Regions from separate parts of the Blautia sp. MSK17_66 genome, predicted to be linked through region 2. Evidence: riboswitches for the same ligand, from Rfam matches in the RefSeq annotation. Region 2 holds a riboswitch; each other region holds the start of a gene.
What was found. Region 2 has a riboswitch for cobalamin ahead of LIR34_RS03910 (sirohydrochlorin cobaltochelatase). Riboswitches for the same ligand answer to the same signal wherever they lie in the genome.
Positions count from the first base shown of each region.

Region 1: it holds a riboswitch for cobalamin, as region 2 does, so the genes downstream of both, nikB (nickel ABC transporter permease) here and LIR34_RS03910 (sirohydrochlorin cobaltochelatase) in region 2, are expected to answer to the same signal.
Region 3: it holds a riboswitch for cobalamin, as region 2 does, so the genes downstream of both, LIR34_RS07820 (cysteine-rich small domain-containing protein) here and LIR34_RS03910 (sirohydrochlorin cobaltochelatase) in region 2, are expected to answer to the same signal.

Region 1 covers NZ_JAJBNQ010000009.1:100,902-105,571, forward strand. Annotated here, with positions in the region: gene LIR34_RS06530 (amino acid ABC transporter permease) at 12-803, shown strand; gene LIR34_RS06535 (amino acid ABC transporter ATP-binding protein) at 800-1,540, shown strand; cobalamin riboswitch at 1,785-1,983, shown strand; gene nikB (nickel ABC transporter permease) at 2,304-3,242, shown strand; gene nikC (nickel transporter permease) at 3,244-4,068, shown strand; gene LIR34_RS06550 (ABC transporter substrate-binding protein) at 4,276-4,670, shown strand, end outside.
Region 2 covers NZ_JAJBNQ010000005.1:24,387-29,056, reverse strand. Annotated here, with positions in the region: gene LIR34_RS03920 (ABC transporter substrate-binding protein) at 1-437, opposite strand, end outside; gene LIR34_RS03915 (hypothetical protein) at 440-1,354, opposite strand; gene LIR34_RS03910 (sirohydrochlorin cobaltochelatase) at 1,509-2,900, opposite strand; cobalamin riboswitch at 3,114-3,308, opposite strand; gene thiE (thiamine phosphate synthase) at 3,357-4,013, opposite strand; gene LIR34_RS03900 (NUDIX hydrolase) at 4,020-4,529, opposite strand.
Region 3 covers NZ_JAJBNQ010000012.1:12,610-17,279, reverse strand. Annotated here, with positions in the region: gene LIR34_RS07825 (phosphatase) at 1-694, shown strand, start outside; gene LIR34_RS07820 (cysteine-rich small domain-containing protein) at 1,149-1,442, opposite strand; cobalamin riboswitch at 1,877-2,073, opposite strand; gene nudC (NAD(+) diphosphatase) at 2,383-3,231, shown strand; gene LIR34_RS07810 (glycerate kinase family protein) at 3,492-4,613, shown strand.

The DNA of each region.
Region 1 (4,670 bases), on a different contig from region 2:
GGAGCAAAATGCTGCCTGAGAGTTTTGGAGGAAGAATCATTTATCTTCTTCAGCAATACGGTCCTTCTTTTGCAAAGGGAGCCGGAGTCAGCATGTGGCTGGCTCTGGTCGGAACACTTTTTGGATGCATCATTGGATTTCTTGTAGGTATCGTGCAGACGATTCCAATAGACAGAAACGATTCCACAGCTAAGAAGATACTGGTCAAAATCGTAAAATTTATTCTTGCCTGCTATGTGGAGTTTTTCCGTGGAACACCTATGATGGCACAGGCAATGTTTATTTATTTCGGTAGTGCATATCTGTTCAATATTAATATGTCCATGTGGTTTGCCGCAATTTTTATTGTGTCCATCAACACAGGTGCATATATGGCAGAAACTGTCCGCGGCGGTATTCTCTCAATCGATCCGGGACAGACAGAGGGTGCCAAGGCAATCGGCATGACACATGTACAGACTATGATTCATGTTATTCTGCCGCAGGCACTCAGAAACATCATGCCGCAGATCGGCAATAACCTGATCATCAATATCAAAGATACCTGTGTACTTTCCATTATCGGTACGGTAGAACTTTTTTATACGACTAAGGGTGTGGCAGGTGCACTGTATACATACTTTGAGTCCTTCACAATAGCTATGGTCATTTATTTTATCATGACATTTACCTGCTCCAGAATTCTGCGTGTGATCGAGCGTAAGATGGACGGACCGGATAACTATGATCTGGCTACTGCAGATACCCTGACACATACAAGTGGTATGTATTCTTACAAGGAAAGGAAGGACAGCAGAGAATGAATGAGACAATTCTGAAAGTACAGCATCTGGGAAAATCCTTCGGAACGCATGAGATTTTGAAAGATATTGATTTCTCTGTGAAACCGAAAGATGTTACCTGCATTATCGGTCCTTCCGGCTCCGGTAAATCCACACTTCTGCGTTGTATGAACCTTCTGGAGACACCATCATCCGGTGAAATCTGTTATCATGGAACAAACATCATGGACAGACATGTGAATGTTCCGGAGTATCGTTCGAAGGTTGGTATGGTGTTTCAGAACTTTAATCTTTTTAGCAACATGACGGTTCTTAAGAACTGTACAGTCGGACAGGAAAAAGTTCTCAAAAAAAGCAAAGAAGAAGCACAAAAAAATGCAATGATGTATCTCGAAAAGGTTGGCATGGCACCGTATATCAATGCGAAGCCGAAGCAGCTTTCCGGAGGACAGAAGCAGAGGGTTGCGATTGCAAGAGCACTTGCGATGGAACCGGAAATCCTGCTTTTTGATGAGCCGACCTCTGCACTGGATCCGCAGATGGTAGGGGAAGTTCTGGAGGTTATGAGAACGCTTGCTAAGGACGGACTTACAATGATTATTGTCACACATGAAATGGCTTTTGCAAAAGATGTGGCAAAGCATGTAATCTTCATGGGTGATGGTGTTATTGTTGAGGAAGGGACTTCACAGCAGATTTTTGAAAATCCGCAGAAAGAAATGACGAAGGAATTTTTGAGTCGATTCCGAAATGCCTGAGCCGGGAACTGCCCGGCGGCCCGTCTGTTTGACAAACATAAAACCCTGAGGGGGACTATCTCAAAGTTGCGAAGGCCGAAAGTCCCCCTCAGACTCCCCCATTTTGGCCACGCAAAAACAGGAAAGTTTTCTATTTTTGTATATAAAAAAATACAATTTATAAAGAAACATTTCTGGACATGGAAAAAAATGTAAGATATTATAAAGTTGTAAATACATAACATTTGTTGGTTTTGAACCAGCCTTTGTAAGTTCTGTCTGAATATCCGTTTAGCTTGAAATGTGGATTCCGGACAGATTAAAAGGGAAACCGGTGTAAATCCGGTACGATCCCGTCACTGTGATAGGGAGCTGCAAAACATAATTGACCACTGGGAAGGCGCAAGTCAGTCCGGGAAGGGGTTTTGGAGCGAGGAACTTAAGTCAGGAGACCTGCTTGCAAATGATTAGATATGATTCTTACGGTAGATAGGAAGCATTGTTTTTTCGTGTGCAAACATCCGTAGTCTATGCGGATGTTTTTTTCTGCGCTTTTACTCAAAAGCGTATTTTCCCCTGCCCTTTTTGAATCGCATCTGGTAAAAAACCGTAACTGTTCACAGGTAATATCCCGCGAGGTGTTTTGCCATGAATATGGCAAAATCCCGAGACATACGGGGCAAAATGCCATCACCGAAGGTGATTTGGAATGCATTTTGACCAAGTTACTGCGAACGGAGTGAACAGTAACAAAAAACCTCTACTAATGTAGGAAGGAGAAACAATGTCAAAAAAACAAATCGGAAAAAGGCTCCTGCAGATTCTGATCGTTCTTATCGGTGTAAGTTTTTTTACATTCGGGCTTACTTATCTTTCACCGGGAGATCCCGCAGAGATCATGCTGACTGAGTGTGGTAATCTGCCGACACCGGAACTCCTCGAACAGACGAGACATGAACTGGGCCTTGACCAGCCGTTTCTGGTACAGTACGGATCCTGGGTAAAAGGAGTACTTACCGGAGACATGGGAACTTCGTATGCGTTTAAAGTTCCTGTAACTGAAAAACTGATGAAGTGTTTCTGGCCAACGCTTCAGATGTCACTGTTCGCGCTTCTGCTGATGATCTTATTTTCCATACCCTGTGGGATTCTTTCAGCAGTGTATCAGAATAAGTGGCCGGATTATCTGATCCGTGGGATTACTTTTTTTGGAGTATCTGTCCCAAGCTTCTGGATCGGTCTGATTCTTCTGAGTATCTTTGGAGTCCAGCTCCGCTGGATCAATGTAGCGGGAGGTACAACGGACTTTAAGGCAATGATCCTGCCGGCTGTGACACTGGCACTTTCCATGTCAGCCAAGTATACCAGGCAGGTGAGAAATGCAGTTCTGGAGGAACTTCGTCAGGACTATGTCATCGGAGCCAGAATGCGAGGTATCAAAGAGAGCGTGATCCTCTGGAGACATGTACTTCCAAACGCAATGCTTCCGATCGTTACCCTTCTTGGACTTTCGCTGGGATCGCTGCTTGGAGGAACGGCTGTTGTTGAGATCATCTACAACTGGCCGGGAATGGGAAGTATGGCGATCAAGGCGATTGCCTGTCGAGATTATCCGATGGTGCAGGCATATGTACTTATGATCGCAGTTATGTATATGGTCATCAACATCATTGTTGATTTATCCTATACTTATCTGGATCCAAGAATAAAGGAGGTCAAATAAAGTGAAGAAGCAGAATTTTTTCCTGGCTCATAAACAGTTTACCTTATTCTTTATTCTTGCACTTGTCATTGTCGGCGTGGCTGTTTTTGCACCATGGGTTGCACCGAAGGATCCGTTGGAAGCCGTGATGCTGGACTCTTTGAAAGCACCCTGTGCAGAATACCCGCTCGGTGCTGACAAACTGGGGCGGGATCTGCTTTCCCGTGTGATCTATGGCACCAGAACTTCTCTGGTTTCCACTCTGATCCTTGTAGCGACGATCTTTGTTGTGGGAACCTTACTTGGGATCATCGCAGGATATTTTGGCGGCTGGATCGATCAGGTGATCATGAGAATCGCAGATATGATGATCTCCTTTCCGGGAATGATCCTGGCGATCGCGATTGCAGGTATGCTCGGACCAAGTCTTCGAAACGGAGTTATCGCCATCACTGCGGTAAGCTGGACAAAATATGCCCGTCTGGCAAGAAGTATGGTTTTGAAAGTAAAACGAAACCTGTATGTGGAAGCTGCAGTTGTAAACGGTACCGGTACATTAAAAATTCTCTGGAAGCACATACTCCCGAATATGCTGACAACCATGACAGTAACGGCAGCAGCAGATATGGGAACCATGATGCTGGAGTTGGCATCTCTCTCTTTCCTGGGCTTTGGTGCGGTCGCACCGACACCGGAATGGGGACTGATGCTGAATGAAGGAAGAACCTATATGGCAAAGGCACCATGGCTGATGATCGCACCTGGTATTGCCATCGTAATCGTCGTAATCGTATTTAATATGCTTGGTGACAGTATCCGTGATATTCTGGACCCGAGACAAGACTAATATACGATACCAGGGTGAAAAGAGATGAATCCACATGAGCTTGCTCATAAGTGGATGAAGAATCTTGGAACCCGCCCCGATATGAGCATAAAAGTGGGATGATAATCCCGCGATATGCGAAAAGAGGGTAGAATTGCGAGAGTTACTCGGTAACGGAGCAATTCGTAGGTATCATAAACTACCGAAAAATATTAAAGGAGAAAATATATGAAAAACAGAATCGCAAAAAAACTTGCCGCAGCAGCACTAGCAGCACTTATGACAATCTCACTCACATCAACAGCACCGGTATGGGCAGCAGATGCAAAGACAATGACGATCGGTGTAACAAGCTTTGCAGATACACTGGAGCCTACAGAGCAGTATTTCAGCTGGGTCATTTCACGTTATGGTGTCGGACAGGGACTTACCAGATTTGATGAAGAAGGAAACATGGTACCATGTCTTGCAACAGAGTGGACAAACAGTGAAGACGGAAAGACCTGGACTTTTACCATCCGTGACGGTGTAAAATTCTCAAATGGCAATGATCTTACACCGGAGCTGGTAAAAGCTTCTCTGGAACGTACGATTGAGATGTCAAACCGTGTACCGGAGTTCTT
Region 2 (4,670 bases):
TACCAGCCATCTGCATTTGTACCGGAGAGACTGATACTGTCCAGCCCGTCCAGAGCACAGAAAAGATCCATCGCCGAGGTTGCAACCAGATAGATATTCTGCACTGGTTTCTGTATTACAGAAATGTCGGCATCAAGCCCCTCAGGTGCTTCTTTATCCTCCGGAACCAGAAGGAAACGTTCACCACCCGCAATTGTGATCAGTGCATAGCCACCCTCGTAATAATCTACTGCAAACTGATCTGCATACTGGAGTTCCAGGCTGTGGTCATATTTCATGCCTGCAAGTTCCTGAGCGATTTCCCTGTCTTCAATTTCTTCTTCCTGTGCTGCTTCTGTCTGTTTTTCGTTCTGCGCTGCCTGTACGACAGCCGGAGCTGTCATACAAAAAACAGCCGCTGTCAGTACACAGAGCATCTTATAGAATTTCTTTTTCATATTTATTTTTCTGCCTTTGCAACGCTTGCGGAATCAAACTGCAGAGTATATTCGATCTCATGAGGTGTACTCATTGCCACGGTGTCTGCGGTTACAGGCATTTTGTAATCAAATGCATCCACCGGAATCTCAAATGTAGAGTTTCCATCCTTATTGACCGGCTCATATTTCTCATCATTTACAATCATATAATCGTAATTCGGACTGCTCCATACGATTGTTGCTGTAATCTTGCCATCTTTGATCTCAAGGGCTGCCGGAGAATCTACGCTTGCCTTGCCGCTTCCGCCTTCCATGGCAACATCGACTGTATACTCTCCGTCTTCAAGCTTCAGATCCTCGACTGTTTTTTTGTCCTCAGATGCCCCTGCTGCTTCTCCATCGGCTTCTTTCTGTGGATTGGTCACTTTTACTTTATGGTCATACCATTTATTTTTCTTTCCGATCAGAGCAACATTAAATTCCTCATCGATTGCAGGAACCGGAATATCAAATCCATAAACTTCTTCACTCATGCCATCACTGTAGGTAACGGTATCAGTCGTAGGCTCAAGAAGTTCTGCGCCATCTTTTTTTGCATCTTCTGCTGTTCCCACAAACAGATTTACAATGCTCTTTGAAACAAGGCTTACATGAATGGTCATCTTGCCATCTTTCACAGTAAGTGTTCCCTTGCCGTCATTTGCCTCATTTACATGGAACATATTGCTGTCTGTATCAAATTCTGCACTGTAGATTCCATCTTCCAGAGCAGTGCTTTCTGTATCAGAATCCTTCTTGGTTTCTTCTGTGCCGGCATCCTCTTTTGTGTCGGCTGTCTCGGTCTTTTCTTTATCGGCTGCCATAACCGGACTAACTGCTGTAAGTACCATGGCACTGCTTAATACACATGCCATTAAAGCTAATGAACGTTTCATTATCATTTCCTCCTGTTCTCTTTCACTTCGTTTAAGCAAAATCTTATTTATCCCAAAAACTGCCCGGAAAAGTCATAAACTTTCCGGGCAGCCATCACCTCTACGTCTTGGGATCTTGCCATATTCATGGCAAAACACCTCGCGGAATATTTTATTATTCTGCTGCTTCCTCTGTTGCTGCATCATCTGTTGTCTCTGCGGAAGCATCATCAGCAGCCGCATCGTCTGTAGCTTCTGCATCGTCTGTAGCTTCTGCGTCATCTGTAGCATCAGCATCCATAGCTGCCTTTGTATGAGCCACATAGAGATCCTCTACTGCCGGGATTCTTCCCAGTCCTTCAATCTGGCAGTCAATGCTGTCAAATGCTCCGGATGCCTCAAACTGGCTCTTCCAGGAATCCTCATCATCACCAGCCATATCGTTGTTTGCATGATCACCTGCAACAACCATCAGCGGACGAAGAACAACTTTCTTATAACCAGCCTCTTTAACCTTATCGATAACTGCCTCACATGCTGTATCTTCCGGCTTACCCTCAACGGTTCCGATAAATACGTTCTTGTATCCAAGGTCTTCCATCTGAGTCTGCATCTGATCATAAGTTACATTTGCAGTATGAGAAGTACCATGTCCCATGAATACAAATGCTGTTCCGTCTTCTGCTGATGCATCTATGCTGTCAAATCCTGCTTCTTTTACTGCTGCATCAACAAGTGCCTCTGCAACTGCTTTCTTGTCATCGTTGATCACTGTAGCATCTTCTCCGACTTCACCAAGCATTGGCTCTGCGATTGCAACGGATTCAAATTTATCTTTATACTGATCGATTGCTTCTACCATCTCATCATATTCTGCTCCATGCATAAGATGTGTCGGCTGTACAACCAGGTTCTTAACTCCGTTGTCAACTGCACGCTGGAGTGCCTGATCCATGTTGTCAATTGCTTCGTCATCTCTTGCCTGTACATGGTTGATGATGATCTGTGCTGTAAATGCTCTTCTTACAGCCCAGTCCGGATAAGCTTTTGCCAGAGCGTCTTCGATTCCCTTGATATCCTCTGCACGGCTGTCATTGAAAGAAGTACCAAAGCTTACTACAAGGATTTCATTCTCACCGATCTCGTCCTGATTGCGCGGATCATCTTTGGAAGCATCCCCTGTGTCACGTCCGAAATATTCCGGGCTTGCTTCTTCGCCTTCTACCAGTTCTTTCTGTGCATCTGTCAGTGCATCCCATGCTTCTTTGGCAGCTTTGCAGTCCTCATCTGTTGTGTCAGTTCTTTCCTGAACATAGATCTTGTCGATCAGTGCTGCTACATTATCTGCTGCTGCCTGGTCATCATCTGATGCCTCAGCAGTATCGTCTGCTGCTTCTTCTGTAGCTTCTGCTTCTTCTGTAGCTTCAGCTTCTTCTGTATCTGCTGCTGCCTCTGTTGCAGTATCCTCTGCAGTATTATCAGATGCCATAACTCCGGCTGTTCCCATCATAGATACGGTTGTTACTGCTAACAGTGTTGCAAGTGCTTTTACAGTTTTGTTTTTCATTGTTTCGTCCTCCTTTGGCACAAACGTTCCCGGCGGCTGTTCCTTATCGGAATCGGTCGTCCTGATGTAGCTTTATATAAAATTATTCATCAGCAAACTTATACGATACGAAAATATGAAAAACTTCTGTACATTAAAAAAACCCTTATAAAGGGTAACAGGTCTGTCGCATATAAACGGTACAACCAATTACTCGTGATCTGGAATTCATATTCCCGTACCAGACAACAGGCAGGTTTCCTGACTTGCCAATCAACATATGCTTCTATCTTCCCGGTCTCCCAGTGATCATGCTTACGCATACAGAATCATACTCCCTGCTTACAGTGACGAGATCGTACAGGTTTCACACCTGTTTCCCTTTTAACTTCTGATAAATTCTTCAGCACCTGTCATCTTCTTTATTCAATTTTCTATACGATATCATATTTTTTTACAAAACACAATATGTTTGCCTTATTTTTTACAAAATATATCCGTCAGTCTGCTCATTTCTGATGTTTTTTCTGCCGGGTCCTCTGCCGCAAAAATCCCGGATATCACTGCCGCACCGTTGACACCGCTTCCCTCAAGTCTGGAAACATTTTCACTGTTGATACCGCCGATTGCAACAACCGGGATATTTACGGAGGCAGCAATTTTCTTAAGCTCTTCTATAGAAAGATTCTTTGCATCTTTTTTGGTCGTACTTCCAAAAACCGCTCCTGTCCCGATATAATCTGCTCCTGCTTTTTCGGCAGCCACTGCCTGCTCCACCGTTTTGGCTGTCATTCCGAGGATCTTATCCGGCCCCAGAATTGCACGTATATCTCTGTCTTTTATGTCAGACTGTCCGACATGCACTCCGTCTGCATCCATTTCCATTGCAATCTCCACACTGTCATTTACCACAAAAGGAATTTTGTAGCTGCGGCAGAGTTTCTGAAGTTCTATTGCTTCTTTTCTGGTTTCTTCCGCATTCAGTTCTTTTTCGCGGAGCTGAAGAAAGGTTGCTCCGTTCTGAATAACTTTTTCACATACAGAAAGAAGGGTTTCATCTTCTTTCAGCCAGCTTCTGTCTGTGATCACATACAGTTTCAGGGCTTTTGCTATCTCTTCTCTTGTAAATTTCATTTTGTGTCACTCCTGCCTTTCAAATGCTTTGCGGATGCTGTCGTAATGGAGGAATTTACCCTCTGCGGCAAACGCCTGGATCTGCTCCAGGGTCGCAAACATATGTCCGTCTGTCTCCTCCGTCTGCAGTGACAGATCTTTTTCGTCTACATCCATGACAAAACGATATACATCTACAAAATAATTATCTCCTTCTCCCGGATTTTCCCTCTTGTATGTAAAAAGATATCCGCCCTCTGCATCTCTTGCATCCAGACCAGTTTCTTCTTTCACTTCACGAAGTACTGCCTCATAGGAGCTTTCTCCTGCCTGCGCTGCTCCGCCGGAAACTTCCCACCAACCCGGAGCCCACGCCTTTGTCATGACTCTTTTTGTGATCAGAAATGTATCATCTGGTCTGGCAACAACGCCAAGTACTGTCAGATGATATTCCCCATCCTTTAAACACCAGTCATTTCTTTTCATTGTACGACCTGTCGGCTGTTTATTTTCATCATAAATATCCCAAAATTCCATTTAACATTCTCCCCGTTTATCTTCGCAGAAATTTTTCGTTTTTATTTTACCAGAGTAAAGCAAAAATAACAAGGAACGTTCTCTATGCACTTTTCTTTTTTTTACACATAAAATATAAAGAACTCCCCTGAAAGGACTCGT
Region 3 (4,670 bases), on a different contig from region 2:
CACTCACTCGATTGCCAGTGGTCACGGTACGATCTGTACTGTTTCAGACATGGCAAAAGCAGCTTCCCGAAGGGGACTGAAATTACTTGGCATCACGGATCACGGACCGGCCACTCTTGCTGCCGGAACCGCTTCTTATTTCAGGAGTCTTTCTTATTCTCCCAAAAAGCGTTTCGGGATTGAATTATTGTTTGGGATTGAACTGAATATTCTTGATGTGGACGGACATGTGGATCTGAACGATGAACTTCTCGAAAAGCTAGACTATGCGATTGCAAGTATGCATGCACAGAATTATAAGAGTGGATCTGTGAAGGAAAATACAAGTGCATATCTGAATGCAATGAAGCATCCCTGTGTCAAGGTTCTTGGACATTGTGATAATCCGCAGTTTCCTGTCGACTATGAGACGCTTGCAGTTGCAGCGAAAGAATTTGGGGTGATTTTTGAAATTAACGAGGCTTCTCTTGCTCCTTATGGATACCGGGGCGATACCCGGGCAAATAACAGAGAGATTCTGAAGTATTGTACGAAGTACGAAATTCCGATCGTGCTGTCGAGTGACAGTCATGGTACGGGACATATCGGAGATTTTACTTATGCGGCAGAGTTTGTGCATGAGGAGATGTTTCCTGAAGAACTGATCTTAAACAATAATATTCCTCGGTTGAAGATGATACTGAGTGAGAGGTAGGAAGTATATAATATATAATAATAGAAATAAAATATAGTTATAGTATTAAGATTTATATCACGAAAAAGAGAACAGTCTCCTGACTTTTTGACACGCGGCATTTCCGGATTCTTCCCGCGCATCTATCGATGACTGCTTTTGCAAACTCGCACCTGAAGGTGCTCAGACAGTGCAACGCAGTCATCATTAGCGCAGTCAGAATCTGCGGAAATTTGCTAAGTCAAATTTGTCAGGAGGCTGTTTCTTTTTCTGTATAGATGTCATTTAAAAGTATACTATACGCCTTTTCTTCTGCTGTATATATGTATCCTGCCCTCGTCTGGCATGGTATCATCTTTGTGGTGCCACCACGCCCCGGGGGAATCGCCGCGGCCTGCGGCCGTGATCCAATAAGGTGCTCCCGATTACGGAAAACAATGAAGTAACCAGTAAACAGGGCACACATCCCGTTGCGTCATTTAATCTCATTGTTTATCTTATTCATGAGTTCCACCAGCTCGCTGTATTTCCCGGTTACATATCCATAATTCTTTGCTTTATGTGGCAGCTGACAGTTCGTGCAGTCCTTGATTCCTTTTTCGGTGATCCTGAAATTTCCGCCGCATTTATCGCCGAGAGCATATAACGGGCAATAACAGAACAGGCAATTAAAATTCTCCGGATCCGCACCCTTATGGCACGGAAAATACTCACATTCTTTGTTGCTGAAAAAAGCGTAATGCTTTCCTTCCCAGTATGGTTTTTCCATCATCAATATCTCCTTTGGCTATATCAGATGGGAGAATCGACTCCCACCACTGATACTGATTTGTTGCTCGCTACCTAGAGATGTGGGAGTCATCTCACATCTGATATAATATAAAGTAAAAAAAAGCAGCTATGATATAAATCATGCTGTCAGTTCAGATTCTTATTTAAGAGGATTGCGATGCTACTCCGGGGTAGACAATGAATCCGTTCAAATATGCGGAGGGAACGAATGCATCCGGAGTAGTATCGCCTGCCATTTAATCATACCCTTAAAGGGCTACATGCTCTGCGGTGGCCAACGCAACAAAAGCATGCTGGTATAATTCATACGAACAGGCGAATTCCATAAAAAAATGCCTGCTTCCAATTAAGCAGACAACGCTTCGAGACTGCGGATATCTCTCAGTTGGTTGTTACACTTTACACGGAAGTTTAACCTCGCCATACAAAGCAGGTTTCCTGACTTCAGGATCATCGCTTCCTCTCCCCTTCTCATACAACGGTCGTACAATGGGATAAATGAAAGGTCGCTCCTCTGTTACAGTGACCGGATCGCTCAGGATTCTCACCTGATTCCCTCTTCTGACTGCTACGCGGAAACAGCCAGCACTTCATATGTTCAATATGGAATTATACTGACATTATAATAACATAAGTATTGTTTATTGTCAACTGTGCCTGATACTTTTTTCACAATTTTATGAACCGGATGTTACTTCACCGGTAATATTCCGCGAGGCATTTTGCCATGACATAATTTATTTTTTCGTCTGTTCTTGCATTTTTTCAGTCTCCGGCCTATACTTATTTATATTTTTTACTCAGGCAGGAACAAAGCGGACAAGTCCGTTTCAAACTCCCTGAATCCCTCAATCTTTGAGGGACTTGTTACGCTTAAAGTTAAAAAATACAAAAGTATTTCCAGGAGGAGTTTTATTATGATACAGGATATCGCACCACATGTTTACCACAATGAATACAAGCCGATTCCACCAACGGCAGACAGCTTTATTCTTTCCTTTGAAGATAAGAAAATACTGTTTCATCAGGCCGGTCCGGAGACGGAAATTTCCTTTCTGCGTTTTCGGGAACTGGAAGGAAAGCTTCCTTCTCTTTATGAGAGTTATATTTACCTGTTTTCTATAGATGACGATCATTTTTATCTGATTCCAAATCTGGATATCAGCCTGGCTGACAATTATGAACTGCACAGCATACGGGAGCTCCGCACCGCCACACCGCGTCATCTTGCCTTTGCCGGCATCACCGGACACCAGATTTTCCAGTGGTACCAGAGCCGTCGATTCTGCGGCTGCTGCGGAACACCGATGAAGCACGACACAAAGGAGCGAATGATGCTCTGCCCTTCCTGTGGCCGTCATGAATATCCGGTTCTGATGCCCGCAGTTATCGTGGGAGTCACCAACGGAGATAAACTTCTCCTCTCTAAATATGAGGGAAGAAATTTCAAGCTTCATGCTCTGATCGCCGGATTCGCAGAGATCGGCGAAACCATTGAAGAAACCGTCCATCGGGAAGTCATGGAAGAAGTCGGTCTGAAGGTCAGAAACCTGCGCTACTACAAGAGTCAGCCATGGTCTTTCTCCGGTACACTGCTCTTCGGATTTTTCTGTGATGTAGACGGCGATGATACACTCACCGTTGACCACGAAGAACTTTCTATGGCCCAATGGTTTGACCGTGATAAGATCACCGGACAGGGAAATGACATCAGTCTTACCAATGAGATGATGATGCTGTTTGCCGCCGGAAAAGAGCCAAGATAATATGCAGCAAAGCTCTCTGTCATGCAGATTTGTGTGAGGCAGAGAGTTTTGTTATTTATACTGTATTTTTCCTGTGTCAATTCTTTATTTTTTGGTATATGGAACATATCTTTTTATGATTATCCATGCTATAGTAACATCATCAAAGCTGTTCAGTTATTGCTTACTCCAAACACAGTAGGTAATTCCTCTAAATTGTTTTTTATATCTCGTTTACCAGCTGAACAGCTTTTTATCATTACCACAGGGGGTTTTAGTTTATGAAAGTTGTTGTTGCAGTTGATTCCTTTAAGGGAAGCATGACTTCCATGGAAGCCGGCATGGCTGTCAAAGCAGGTGTCCTTGCCGCGCATAAAGATGCTGAAGTAATCGTTAAACCACTGGCAGACGGCGGTGAAGGAACCACCGATGCCCTGATCGAAGGCCTGAACGGAGAACGCATTGATGTCACCGTTACCGGTCCGTATCATGAACCAGTCAATGCTTATTATGGTTATCTCAAGGATACCAATACTGCTGTCATGGAAATGGCTTCGGCTTCAGGGATCACGATTTCCGATCAGAAAGATCCTATGACTGCCACTACTTTTGGTGTAGGAGAAATGATTCTTGACGCTATCGGCAGAGGAATCCGCAATTTCATTATCGGAATCGGCGGAAGTGCTACCAATGACGGTGGAATCGGAATGCTCCGTGCCCTTGGTTTCACCTTCCTTGATAAAGACGGAAATGAAACCGGCGAAGGCGGACAGGCACTTGCTAAAGTCGCTTCTGTGAAACTTTCTGACAAAACAGAGCTTCTTTCCCAGTGCAATTTCAAAATTGCCTGTGATGTCACCAATCCGCTCTGTGGTTTCCAGGGCGCAACTTATATTTACGGTCCACAAAAAGGTGTTACCTCCGAAATGCTTCCGGTTCTGGATGCAGGAATGGAAAACTATGCAAAAATTACTGCTGATGTGATCGGCAGAGACAATATGAATGCCTCCGGTGCAGGTGCAGCAGGTGGACTTGGTTTTGCATTCTTAAGCTACTTAAACGGAGAACTGACTCCTGGAATCCAGCTGATCCTGAATGCGGTTCATCTGGAGGATGAAATGAAAAATGCTGATGTTGTCGTAACCGGAGAAGGCCGTCTGGATCATCAGACTGCCATGGGCAAGGCTCCTGTCGGTGTTGCAAAACTCGGCAAAAAATATGGTGCAAAAACGATTGCTTTTGCAGGAAGTGTTACAAAAGAAGCCGTTGCCTGCAATGAAGCCGGTATTGATGCTTTCTTCCCGATTGTTCGTGGAATCTCTACTCTTGAAGAAGCCATGAATCCTGCTACTGCAAAGGCAAATATGACTGCTTCCGCTGAGCAGGTATTCCGTCTGTTTTAATTTAACCAGCCCTTTTCCTTTTTTACCCGTTGGTCTTCTCGTAACTGTTCACAGTAA